Shimia isoporae: one gene and its partner. Each later gene encodes a partner of the first gene's protein in a complex. Links are inferred from orthologs where the notes say so. Each region holds a gene or a part of one and is shown in the gene's direction. Other genes may lie near its edges.

The links.
Region 2: the proteins of scpA (region 1) and meaB are in contact, whole or in part, in a crystal structure (PDB 8DPB), measured with the Methylorubrum extorquens proteins. The link is inferred for Shimia isoporae from one-to-one orthologs. Residues at the interface, in SOR27001.1 of Methylorubrum extorquens: Glu577, Glu578, Asn579, Asp580, Gly581, Arg582, Arg583, Arg585, His596, Ala604, Ser605, Ala608, Asp609, Gly611, Phe612, Asp613, Val614, Asp615, Ile616, Gly617, Pro618, Leu619, Glu625, Arg628, Gln629, Val631, Glu632, Asn633, Asp634, Glu661; in SOR26638.1 of Methylorubrum extorquens: Arg20, Ala21, Ala24, Arg25, Thr28, Ser32, Arg33, Arg34, His37, Thr98, Gly99, Gly100, Ser101, Ile102, Leu103, Lys106, Thr107, Ala110, Ala113, Ile114, Asp115, Arg116, Ala118, Phe119, Ile120, Arg121, Pro122, Pro124.

Annotation. Positions count from the first base shown.
Region 1 is NZ_SMGR01000001.1:929,438-937,083, forward strand. What follows is about bases 2,787-5,689. They hold scpA (methylmalonyl-CoA mutase), read left to right. Parts: upstream 2,787-3,126; coding sequence 3,127-5,253; downstream 5,254-5,689. Other genes in these bases: BXY66_RS04570 (hypothetical protein), read left to right, coding at 2,787-3,098; BXY66_RS04580 (VOC family protein), read left to right, coding at 5,389-5,689. Also shown: BXY66_RS04550 (acetyl-CoA carboxylase biotin carboxylase subunit), read left to right, coding at 1-228; BXY66_RS04555 (hypothetical protein), read left to right, coding at 228-632; BXY66_RS04560 (aldo/keto reductase), read left to right, coding at 629-1,558; BXY66_RS04565 (DUF4174 domain-containing protein), read right to left, coding at 1,584-2,027; more of BXY66_RS04570, read left to right, coding at 2,139-2,786; more of BXY66_RS04580, read left to right, coding at 5,690-5,997; BXY66_RS04585 (GNAT family N-acetyltransferase), read left to right, coding at 5,994-6,473; BXY66_RS04590 (molecular chaperone DjiA), read left to right, coding at 6,515-7,192; BXY66_RS04595 (endonuclease/exonuclease/phosphatase family protein), read left to right, coding at 7,192-7,646. UniProt on the Escherichia coli protein: Catalyzes the interconversion of succinyl-CoA and methylmalonyl-CoA. Could be part of a pathway that converts succinate to propionate.
Region 2 is NZ_SMGR01000001.1:506,981-509,912, forward strand. Bases 1-2,856 are described here. They hold meaB (methylmalonyl Co-A mutase-associated GTPase MeaB), read left to right. Parts: upstream 1-861; coding sequence 862-1,851; downstream 1,852-2,856. Other genes in these bases: hrpB (ATP-dependent helicase HrpB), read right to left, coding at 1-41; BXY66_RS02500 (DUF3108 domain-containing protein), read right to left, coding at 81-788; BXY66_RS02510 (L-threonylcarbamoyladenylate synthase), read right to left, coding at 1,863-2,807. In the rest of the region: BXY66_RS02515 (acyl-CoA dehydrogenase), read left to right, coding at 2,925-2,932. UniProt on the Escherichia coli protein: Binds and hydrolyzes GTP. Likely functions as a G-protein chaperone that assists AdoCbl cofactor delivery to the methylmalonyl-CoA mutase (MCM) ScpA and reactivation of the enzyme during catalysis.

The DNA of each region.
Region 1 (7,646 bases):
GTCGCGCCAGACACTTCCAAGATGCTGCTCTGCCCGATGCCGGGTCTGATCGTGAAGGTCGACGTCGAGGTCGGTGACACAGTTCAGGAAGGTCAGGCGCTTTGCACGGTGGAAGCCATGAAGATGGAAAACATCCTGCGGGCTGAGAAGACCACTGTCGTCACCAAGATCAACGCCGCGGCGGGCGACAGTCTTGCGGTTGATGATGTGATCATGGAGTTCGAATAATGCATGAAGCCGTCTGGAAATGGCTCGCGCATTTGGGCGCGTTTCTGGGCGGCTTTGCTGTGACTGTTGTGCTTGGTTTCATCGGCGCTCCCCTGATTTTCGGCGGGGGTGGCACGAACCTCGTGGTGATTGTCTGGTCGCTGGCTGCGTTCTGGCTTCTGGTTCAGGTGGCGCTTCTGGTGGCGGTGCACGGCTGGCTGTTTGAAGTTCTGAGCGGCGATTTGCGGGACGAAGGGTGGTTCTGGGGCCGGTTCGGAACCGTACTGGCTGTCGCGTTTTTGTCGGGGCTGCTTGGCTATTGGGGGCTTATCGGGCCGCTCGGGGCCGTCGCGCTGGCATATGTGGTGATATTTTTCGGAGGCGGGTTTCTCTTGATACATTTGAAGGGGGCGGAAGCGCTGTGAAAGACCAGAGCCAGACAGAGGGCGTTTTGTCCATTGAGCGCACCGGCCGGATTGGTGGATTTGAGGCCGGAAGGCTGGCCTACGGGTGCTGGCGTTTTGCGGGCTCGACGGTCTCCGAGGCGACAAGGAAAATTGAGGCGGCGCTGGAGATCGGAGCAAATTTGCTTGATACAGCAGCCATTTATGGCTTCGGAGATCAGGGATTTGGTGCGGCCGAGGCTGTGCTGGGTGACGTCTATGCAGCGCAAAGTGGCCTGCGCGACCGCACGGTTCTGGTCACCAAGGCGGGCATTCATCCTCCGGTGCCCTACGACAGCCGCGCGTCAAATCTGATTGAGAGTTGCGAGGCGTCGCTCGCGCGGCTCAGAACCGATGCGATCGACGTTTTCCTGATCCATAGACCGGACCTCCTTGCATCCTTTGAAGAGGTTGCGGCAGCTTTGACGAAATTGCGCGCTGACGGCAAAGTCCGCGCAGCGGGGGTCAGCAATTTTACTCATACCCAGGTACGGGCGCTGCAGAGTAAACTGGATTTCCCACTGGTGGCCACGCAGCCGGAGTTTTCGCCATTGGCTATCGCGCCTCTGGAAGACGGCACGCTCGATGTGGCGCAGGAATTTGACATGGCCACCATGGCGTGGTCACCGCTTGGCGGTGGACGGCTGACCGGTGCGCATCACCCCGACGCTGGCACACAGGAAGCGCGGGTTCTGGCTGTGCTGGATGGCATTGCAACACGTGAAGGCGTCGGCGTGGATCACGTGGCTTTGGCTTGGGTGTTGGCACACCCGGCGAATGTTTTTGCGCTGATCGGGACCCAAAACGTGGGCAGAATAAGGGAGTCGGCAAAGGCTTTTGACGTCTCGCTCAGCCGGCAGGACTGGTACGATGTTCTGGTTGCGGCCCGTGGGGCGCCGATGCCGTGAGGCGATCGTGTGCTCATATCACGCCTCAGTTGCGGCGGTCGCGGATTTCCTGCTGGCGCATCGGCATTTTGTCGATGGATGCAGAGATCTCCCGAACGTCCCACGGAAACGGTTTGCGCAGGTACGGGATACCGTCTTTCCCGATTAACACGAGCATGAAGCCGCGAGGACGGAGCCGTTCGCGGACAGCGGAGGGCGTGTCGGTGTCGGTATCCACAATCACGACAACATCGCGTTCGGCAAGGTCCGCCGCCCTCGCTTCGATCAGCGCCATTTGCTCGACGAAGCGTGGATCGCGGTCTGTATCGGCAAAAACAACGAGGGGTCTGTTGAGCCAAAGGAAATCGTCGAGAACAACCTCTGAAGCCGGGCGTATTAGCGTTTCCGTAGGCGTTTCCTCAGCGGCCAGAACCGGTGCGGTCAGAAAGGCCAGAAAGCTCGTCATAACAAAGGCTAAGCGGTGTTTCATGATGTCTCCTGTTAGAGGCAATATAAGCGCTTTTACTGGCAATACGACCACCTTTGGCGAGCAGGTCAGCAAAATTCATGTGATTAACCCGAAATGCACAGGTGCGGCGGCATGATGCACGTAAGTGATATCCGGCCGGTAACGCCCGCGTTGGCGGCCTCTGAAGGGGTGCATGGCAACATGGACGTTATTTTGCATGTGGGCGCGCATATGACCGGCGTGACCTCGTTGACGTATTATCTGGATCGGAATCGACGCGCGTTGCGCAACCGTGGCCTTGCGTTGTGGACAATGACGGACACGCGAAAAGGGCTTTTTGACGGGCTGACCCTGCGTTCGGGCCTTTACGGCGTCGAGCGGCGTCGGATGCGGGGCGCGGGACGTGTGCGGCTGCGTTGCGCCAGTCTTGAACGGGCGCGTGCAAAGGAATTGCTTGTCTGTGATCCGGGGATGCTCGGCGGCGTCTGTGACAACGTGGCCACCGAGCGGCTTTATCCTGCAGCCGGCGAGCGGTTGGCGCGGATGGCGCATGCGTTTGATGGTCGGGTGAAACGTGTGATCATCAATATTCGGGCGCTGGAAGATTACTGGGCTGCAGCGTTGGCCCATGCGGTACAGAACGGGTTTCCGTTGCCGCTGCAATCCGAACTGGACCGCTTGGTGACGCAGCCGCGCAGTTGGCGTCGGGTGATCACCGACATTGCCGCTGCGGCTCCGGAGGCGGACATACTTGTGGCGCCATTCGAGCGCATTGGCGAGAAACCGGATGATGTTGTCGAATTCGCCGTTCAGGGCCGGTTTGACGCTCCTACGCCTTTGCGTGTCGGCATAACGCCGCAAGTGCCGCATCTGGATGCGTTGCGCGAGGCGTTGCTGGACCGGTTCGAGGATGAGGAAAGCCTGCCGGAGGGCAATGGACGGTGGCAGCCGTTCAATTCGGTGCAGGTTGAGACTTTGCGGGCAATCTATGCGTCGGACCTGGCTTGGTTGCGGTCGGGCGCGGAAGGGCTCGCATATTTGATTGAGGAGAAGGATCCGTTGCGGTTGAGGAAACCGTTGGTCGGGACCTGACCGAGGGACAAGAAAGAGGGACATTGCGATGAGCGATACCAAGAAGTGGGAAGAGTTGGCCGAGAAGGAACTGCGCGGTCGGCCGTTGGAAGACCTTACGTGGAAGACGTTGGAAGGCATTGACGTCAAACCGCTTTATACCGAGGCGGACACACAAGGGCTGGACCACATGGGATCGCTGCCCGGTTTCGGCCCGTTTACGCGCGGACCAAAAGCAACGATGTATGCGGGGCGTCCGTGGACCATCCGCCAATACGCCGGGTTCTCGACAGCGGAGGAATCCAATGCCTTTTACCGCCGCAACCTCGCAGCCGGTCAGCAGGGTGTTTCGGTGGCCTTCGATCTCGCCACGCACCGTGGCTATGACAGCGATCACGAGCGGGTGGTTGGTGACGTTGGCAAGGCAGGGGTAGCGATCGACTCTGTCGAGGACATGAAAATCCTGTTTGACGGCATACCGTTAGACAAGGTGTCGGTATCGATGACCATGAACGGTGCCGTTGTTCCGATCCTGGCAAACTTTATTGTCGCTGGCGAAGAGCAGGGGCATGACAAGGCGCTTTTGGCCGGGACCATTCAGAACGACATTCTGAAAGAGTTCATGGTGCGAAACACATATATCTATCCGCCAGAGCCGAGCATGCGGATTATTTCCGATATCATCGAATACACGTCCAACGAGATGCCGAAATTCAATTCGATCTCGATCTCCGGCTATCACATGCAGGAAGCCGGCGCGAACCTTGTGCAGGAGCTGGCCTATACGCTGGCGGACGGGCGTGAATATGTACGCGCCGCGATGAACGCGGGTATGGATGTAGACAAGTTTGCGGGGCGTCTGAGTTTCTTCTTTGCAATTGGCATGAACTTTTTCATGGAAGCGGCGAAGCTGCGGGCGGCGCGTTTCCTCTGGCACAAGGTGATGACCGAGTTTGGCGCGAAGAATGAACGCTCGAAAATGCTGCGCACCCACTGTCAGACGTCGGGCGTAAGCCTTCAGGAACAAGACCCGTATAACAACGTGATCCGCACTGCTTACGAGGCGCTGTCGGCTGTTTTGGGTGGCACGCAGTCCTTGCACACAAACGCGCTGGATGAGGCCATTGCGCTGCCGACGGACTTTTCGGCACGCATCGCACGCAACACACAGCTGGTGTTGCAGGAAGAGACTGGCGTGACGAACGTGGTCGATCCGCTGGCGGGTTCTTATTACGTTGAGGCGCTGACAGATGACCTGATCCAGAAAGCCTGGGCGCTTATGGAAGAGGTCGAGGAAATGGGCGGCATGACCAAGGCGGTGGCGTCCGGCATGCCGAAGCTCCGGATCGAGGAAAGCGCTGCGACCCGCCAAGCAATGATCGACAAGGGTGACGAGGTCATCGTGGGCGTGAACAAGTACCGCAAGGAGCAGGAAGACCCGATCGACATCCTCGACGTGGACAACGTCGCGGTTCGGGAAAGTCAAATTGCGCGGCTTGAGACCATCCGCGCCGAGCGCGACAGCGAGGCTTGTGAAGCGGCACTGGACAACCTGACCAAAGTGGCAAAAGAGGGCGGCAACTTGTTGGCCGCGGCAGTGGAGGCAGCGCGGGCACGTGCGTCCGTGGGAGAGATCAGCATGGCGATGGAGAAAGAGTTCGGACGCCACCGCGCGGAAGTGAAAACTTTGGCAGGTGTGTATGGCGCAGCTTATGAAGGCGACGAAGGCTTTGCAGCCATCCAGAAGTCCATCGAAGAATTCGCGGAAGAAGAGGGGCGCCGTCCGCGTTTGCTCGTGGTGAAGATGGGACAGGACGGGCATGACCGTGGCGCCAAAGTGATCGCGACAGCCTTTGCCGACATTGGCTTTGACGTCGACGTGGGTCCTCTGTTCCAGACGCCGGACGAAGCCGCACAGGATGCAGTCGACAATGATGTGCATGTGGTGGGGATTTCCTCTCAGGCGGCCGGTCACAAGACTCTGGCGCCGCAGCTAATTGAGGCCCTGAAGACCAAGGATGCCGAAGACATTATCGTCATTTGCGGCGGCGTCATTCCGCAGCAGGATTATGAGTTCCTGCAGAAAGCTGGTGTGAAGGCGATCTTTGGTCCGGGCACCAATATTCCCGAGGCAGCGCAGGATATCCTGAAGTTGATCCGCGAAGCGCGAGGGTAAACTCCGCTTTGAACGGGTTTTGGGAAGGGGCGCTGAGGCGCCCCTTTTTTTGTTGGCGCGCATTGAAAGGAAATTGCCGTTGTAGAGGTCGAGTCTTTGGGGTTTGCTGAAGCGCGGATTGAAGGGGAATCGCAGATGTTGGAACTGGATCATCTGGCGGTCGCGGGCGAGAGCCTAGAGGCGGCTGTGGCGCATGTTGAGGACGCGTTAGGTGTGAAAATGTTGCCCGGAGGGCAACACGCGCGATATGGCACGCACAACCAGCTTTTGGGCCTGGGCGACGGGCTGTATCTGGAGGCGATCGCGACAGACCCCTCAGTCGGGTCTTTGCCCCACGCACGGTGGTTTGATCTGGACCGGTTCGAAGGCTCGCCACGGCTGGGCAACTGGATTTGCCGCAGCGATGATCTTGAGGCGGATGTGGCCTCGATCCCTCTAGATGTGGGTTTGCCGGTGGCTTTGACGCGTGGGGATTTGCGCTGGCGGATGGCGGTGCCGGACAGTGGCGTGTTGCCCTATGGAGATTGCTTTCCGGCGTTGATGCAGTGGGATGTATCGCCCACGCCTGCAAGTTTGCTGGCGGGATCGGGTTGCACCTTGCTTCGGCTGGAGGTCGCGCATCCTGATGCAGGAGACCTGCAGGCCGCAGTGCCGTTAATTGATCCGAGGATTGTTTATGTCGAAGGAACAACCGCACTGCGCGCAAGTTTCGACACACCGCACGGAAAGAGGGTTTTGCAATGATCATTCGCACGGCGCGGATCGGTGATGCTGCCGGTGTCGCGGTGATCTGGAATCATGAAATACGCGAAGGCGTGACTACATTTACGACGGCTGAAAAGACCGAAATGGGGCTGGATGCCGATATCGCTGACCGCGGGGATGCATTTCTTGTGGCCGAAGAAGCGGGCGAGTTGCTTGGTTTCGCCACTTTTTTTCAGTTTCGTGGCGGTCCGGGCTATGCGCACACGATGGAATATACCATCCATCTTGCGCCCCGTGCGCGGGGCAAGGGCGCCGGGCGGCAGTTGCTCTCTGCGCTTGAGGACAGGGCGCGGGCGGCGGATGTGCACATACTTGTGGCCGGTATCAGCGGTGAGAATGCCGCCGGAGTAGCGTTCCATGAGCGAATGGGATTCGAACACGTCGGGCGGATGCCTGAGGTTGGACGCAAGTTCGATCGGTGGATGGATCTCGTACTGATGCAGAAAGTCCTGTAAGCCACAATTGATTCTGCGCCTGCAAAAGTTAAGGTGGTTCCATGTCGATCTGGACCCGAATTTCCCAAGCATTGGCGGCCCTTAGTCAAGGAGAGCCGCTGTCTACCGTTTTTGAACATCTGCGCGCGCCGCCCGAGCGATCGGTGGCGTTTACGATTGCCGTAATCGCGCTTGGAGCGAAAATGGCCAAAGCGGATGGGTTGGTTACACGAGATGAGGTTACGGCCTTTCGCGAAGTGTTCCAAATTGCGCCCGAAGACGAAGCGAATGCCGCCAGGGTTTTTAACATGGCGCGGCAGGACGTGGCAGGTTTCGAGGAGTATGCGTCGCGTATTTCCGGGTTGTTTGGCGCCAATAAAACAGCGCCGGATGACCTTATGGAGGGGCTTTTTCATATCGCGGTGGCGGACGGCGAGTACCATCCGAATGAGGATGCATTCTTATTACGGGTGGCGGAAATTCTCGGCGTTGAGGAACGCAGTTTCGTTGCAATGCGAGCGCGTTTTGTACCTGATGCGGAAGCGGACCCCTACACGGTGCTGGGTGTGACCCCAGACATGGACAAAGCTGATATCCGCAAGGCGTGGCGTAAGCTGGTAAGGGAAACACACCCGGATGCGATGATTGCAAGGGGTGTGCCGGAAGAGGCGATCAAGCTGGCCGAAAAGCGGATGATTGATGTGAACCGCGCCTGGGAACAGATCAACGAGGCCGCCTGATGCGGATCGCCGCATATAACGTGGAATGGTTTTCTTCGCTTTTTGACGATGACAACAAGCTGGTCATGGATGACGGATGGTCAAGCCGTCGTGGCGTAACGCGGGCCCAGCAGGCTGAAGCGCTGGGGGTGGTCTTTACGGCACTGGATGCGGATGCCGTGATGGTGATCGAAGCACCGGATCAGGGGCGGGTGCGCCGGACGGTTGAGGCGCTAGAGCATTTTGCACAAGTTTTCGGGTTGCGGGCGCGGGAAGCCGTAATGGGGTTTTCCAATGATACGCAGCAAGAGATTGCGTTGATGTATGATCCGGATGTTCTTGAGGCGCGGCATGACCCTGTGGGGCACAACACGACAACTGAAGCGCCAAGGTTTGACGGCGTGTTCAGCATTGATCTGGACGTGGATGCAACCAAGGATCAGGTGGTTTTTTCAAAACCGCCTCTGGAGCTGGC
Region 2 (2,932 bases), 430 kb from region 1 along the record:
AGCAGCGGTTCCAGAGCGTCATGTATCGGCAGGGTCGTCATAGGGGACTTATCGAGCAGGGCGTGCGTGACGTCCAGAGCTTAGTCCTGACGCAGCAACCTGGCCTTGCCATGGCGCGATGTAAGCGCGATTTCCGTTGCGCGCCACCTGTCGCCGGTAAAGGTGTAGGTGATTGCCAACGGGGATGTTTTAAGTTCGGCGAGTTCTTCCGCCGAGTAGCCGCCGATGCGGTCGTAAGTTCCCGAACAGGTTGTCATATTGCCGTTGGTGTTGCGGGTTTTGAGCGTAATGCGCACAAGGCGGGTGCCGTCAAACTGGGTCTGGTCGATGTTGCACAGCGTGGCGGCTGTCTGGTCTCGCACCGTGAGCCACATCATTGTCATCGGGTCTATTGCGCCTTGTTTTGCTGTGTTGGAGATGGGCGTCTCTGGAGACTGCTCGCCTGCAATTTTTGTTGGCAGACCGTCAGTAAACCCGAGCTTGGTTTCGGAAATGCGGCGGCCGGTGTCGATGAAGCCGGTGTAGGCCAGTGGCAGGAGGCGGCTTTGCTGCACGCGGCCGTTGGATGCCACGGAAAAGCGAATGCGCTTGAGTACGCCGGCAAGACCCGTGGTCTGAAAAGACCCGTCGCCCCTGTATGTTGCTTGCGACTGAACCGTTTTGACTTGGAGTTCGCCTATCTTTACGCCGAAAGCGCGTACGGACCAAAGCTGGCTCTCTGCGGCGGCTGTGAAAGACGGGACTAGAAGCGCGATGCCAAGTGCGACGGCGCGACCAAGGTGTCGCATTTGTAGGCGGCGGGGTAGACAAGAGCGGATTCTGCGGGGCATGAACGGGTCTCAGAAGAACACAGGTGACGGCATGGACATCGCAGACTTGCGTGACAGGATATTGAACCAAGAGCGTCGTGCTCTGGCAAGGGCGATCACCTTGGTCGAAAGCGCGCGTGAAGATCACAGGGCGCAGGCAGCTGAATTGCTGGATGCTTTGCGTGGGGCTGGCAAGCAGGCGTTGCGGATCGGCCTGTCGGGAACCCCCGGCGTGGGCAAGTCCACCTTTATCGAGAGCTTTGGCATGATGCTGACGGCGCAGGGATTGCGCGTTGCGGTTCTGGCTGTTGATCCGAGTTCCGCGCGCTCTGGCGGTTCGATTCTGGGGGATAAGACACGGATGGAACGGCTGAGCCGTGACAAAAACGCCTTTATCCGTCCGTCACCAAGCCAGACGCACCTTGGGGGCGTCGCGCGACGTACACGAGAGGCGGTCGCGCTGTGTGAGGCTGCCGGCTTTGACGTGGTGCTGATCGAGACGGTCGGGGTCGGGCAATCCGAAACGGTTGTGGCGGAGATGTCCGATCTGTTTCTTCTCCTGTTGGCGCCAGCAGGTGGTGACGAACTTCAGGGCGTGAAGCGCGGCATCATGGAGATGGCCGATATTATTCTCGTGAATAAGGCGGATGGAGATCTCAAATCCACAGCAATCCGGACCTGTGCGGACTATTCGGGGGCTTTGCGGTTGTTGCGAAAGCGCCCGCAGGATCCGGAGGGATTTCCCAAAGCCATGACGGTGTCCGCCCTCGAAGAAAACGGGTTGTCTCAGGCCTGGGAGGAAATGGTCACGCTGACCGACTGGCGCAAAGACAATGGGCACTGGGCCGGACGGCGAGTGCAACAGGCGCAGTACTGGTTCCATGAAGAATTGCGACAGGCGCTGTTGGCTCGGCTAGAGACAAAGGACGCTCGCGACGTCGTCGAGGCTCTAGGTGCTGACGTAGCGGCGGGCGAGATTGCTCCCTCCGCTGCCGCAGAAAAAGCCCTCATGACCTTGGGGATTGCCAGCACAAAGGCGTAAAGCCTGACGGATCAGTGACGTGGGGCCGCTGCCCTGCGGAGGCGGTCATTGATCGCCCGGCCCAGACCGACTTCGGGTATCGGGGATACCGCGATCGGAGCGTCGCCGGACTTGTCCAGCGCGTGAAGGTGATGAAACAGATTTGCTGCAGCTTCTGTCAGGTCACCAGCGGGGCTGAGATTGAGAGTGGCATTTTCAACGGCTCCGAAGCCGAGAAGGCGCTCGCCCTTTGAAATGCGGGTGGCGTTCAGCCGCACAGAGGCGCCGGGCGCGTAGTGTGACAGCATCTGCCCCGGAGCAGAGAGGGGGTCGCCGTCCTGATAGTGCGAAAGCCCGGTGCCCAGCGCGGCTTCGAGAGCCTCTTGAGGCAGCCCGCCCGGACGCAGGAGTTTCGGGGTATCTGATAGCCCGAGTATCGTGCTTTCCACACCCACGTCACAAGGTCCGCCGTCGACCACTGCTTCAATCCTGCCCGCGAGCCCGGCAATTACGTGACCAGCTTCTGTCGGGCTGATACGGCCCGACGGATTGGCTGACGGCGCGGCCACGGGGCCGTCAAATTCTGCCAGCAATGCGCGGGCCACGGGATGCGCCGGCACGCGGATTGCAAGCGTCGGTAAATCCGCTGTGACAAGAGGCGACAGACCGCTGTCAGGGCGTAGGGGCAGCACCAATGTCAGCGGGCCAGGCCAGAAAGCAGACGCGATCCGGTCGGCACCGTCGTCCCAAATGACGTAGCGTTTTGCTGTCGCAGCATCCGGCACGTGGACGATCAATGGATTGAACCGCGGGCGGCCCTTGGCTTCGAAAATGCGGGCAACGGCGAAGTCATTGCGGGCGTCTGCGCCAAGCCCGTATACGGTTTCGGTCGGAAATGCGACCAGTCCACCCGCCCCCAGAATAGAGGCAGCATGCGCATATCCGACGCTATCTGGCGTGAGCGTTTGCGTTTCCAACGGGCAGGCTCCTGTGACGCTGCGTTCTTCTATCATAGGGCTCTTTCGCCCCTTACCGTAAAGCGAAATGCTGCATACAAGCCGCAGCAGTTAATGCCAAGCCTGCCGGAGAATTTCATGCCGTT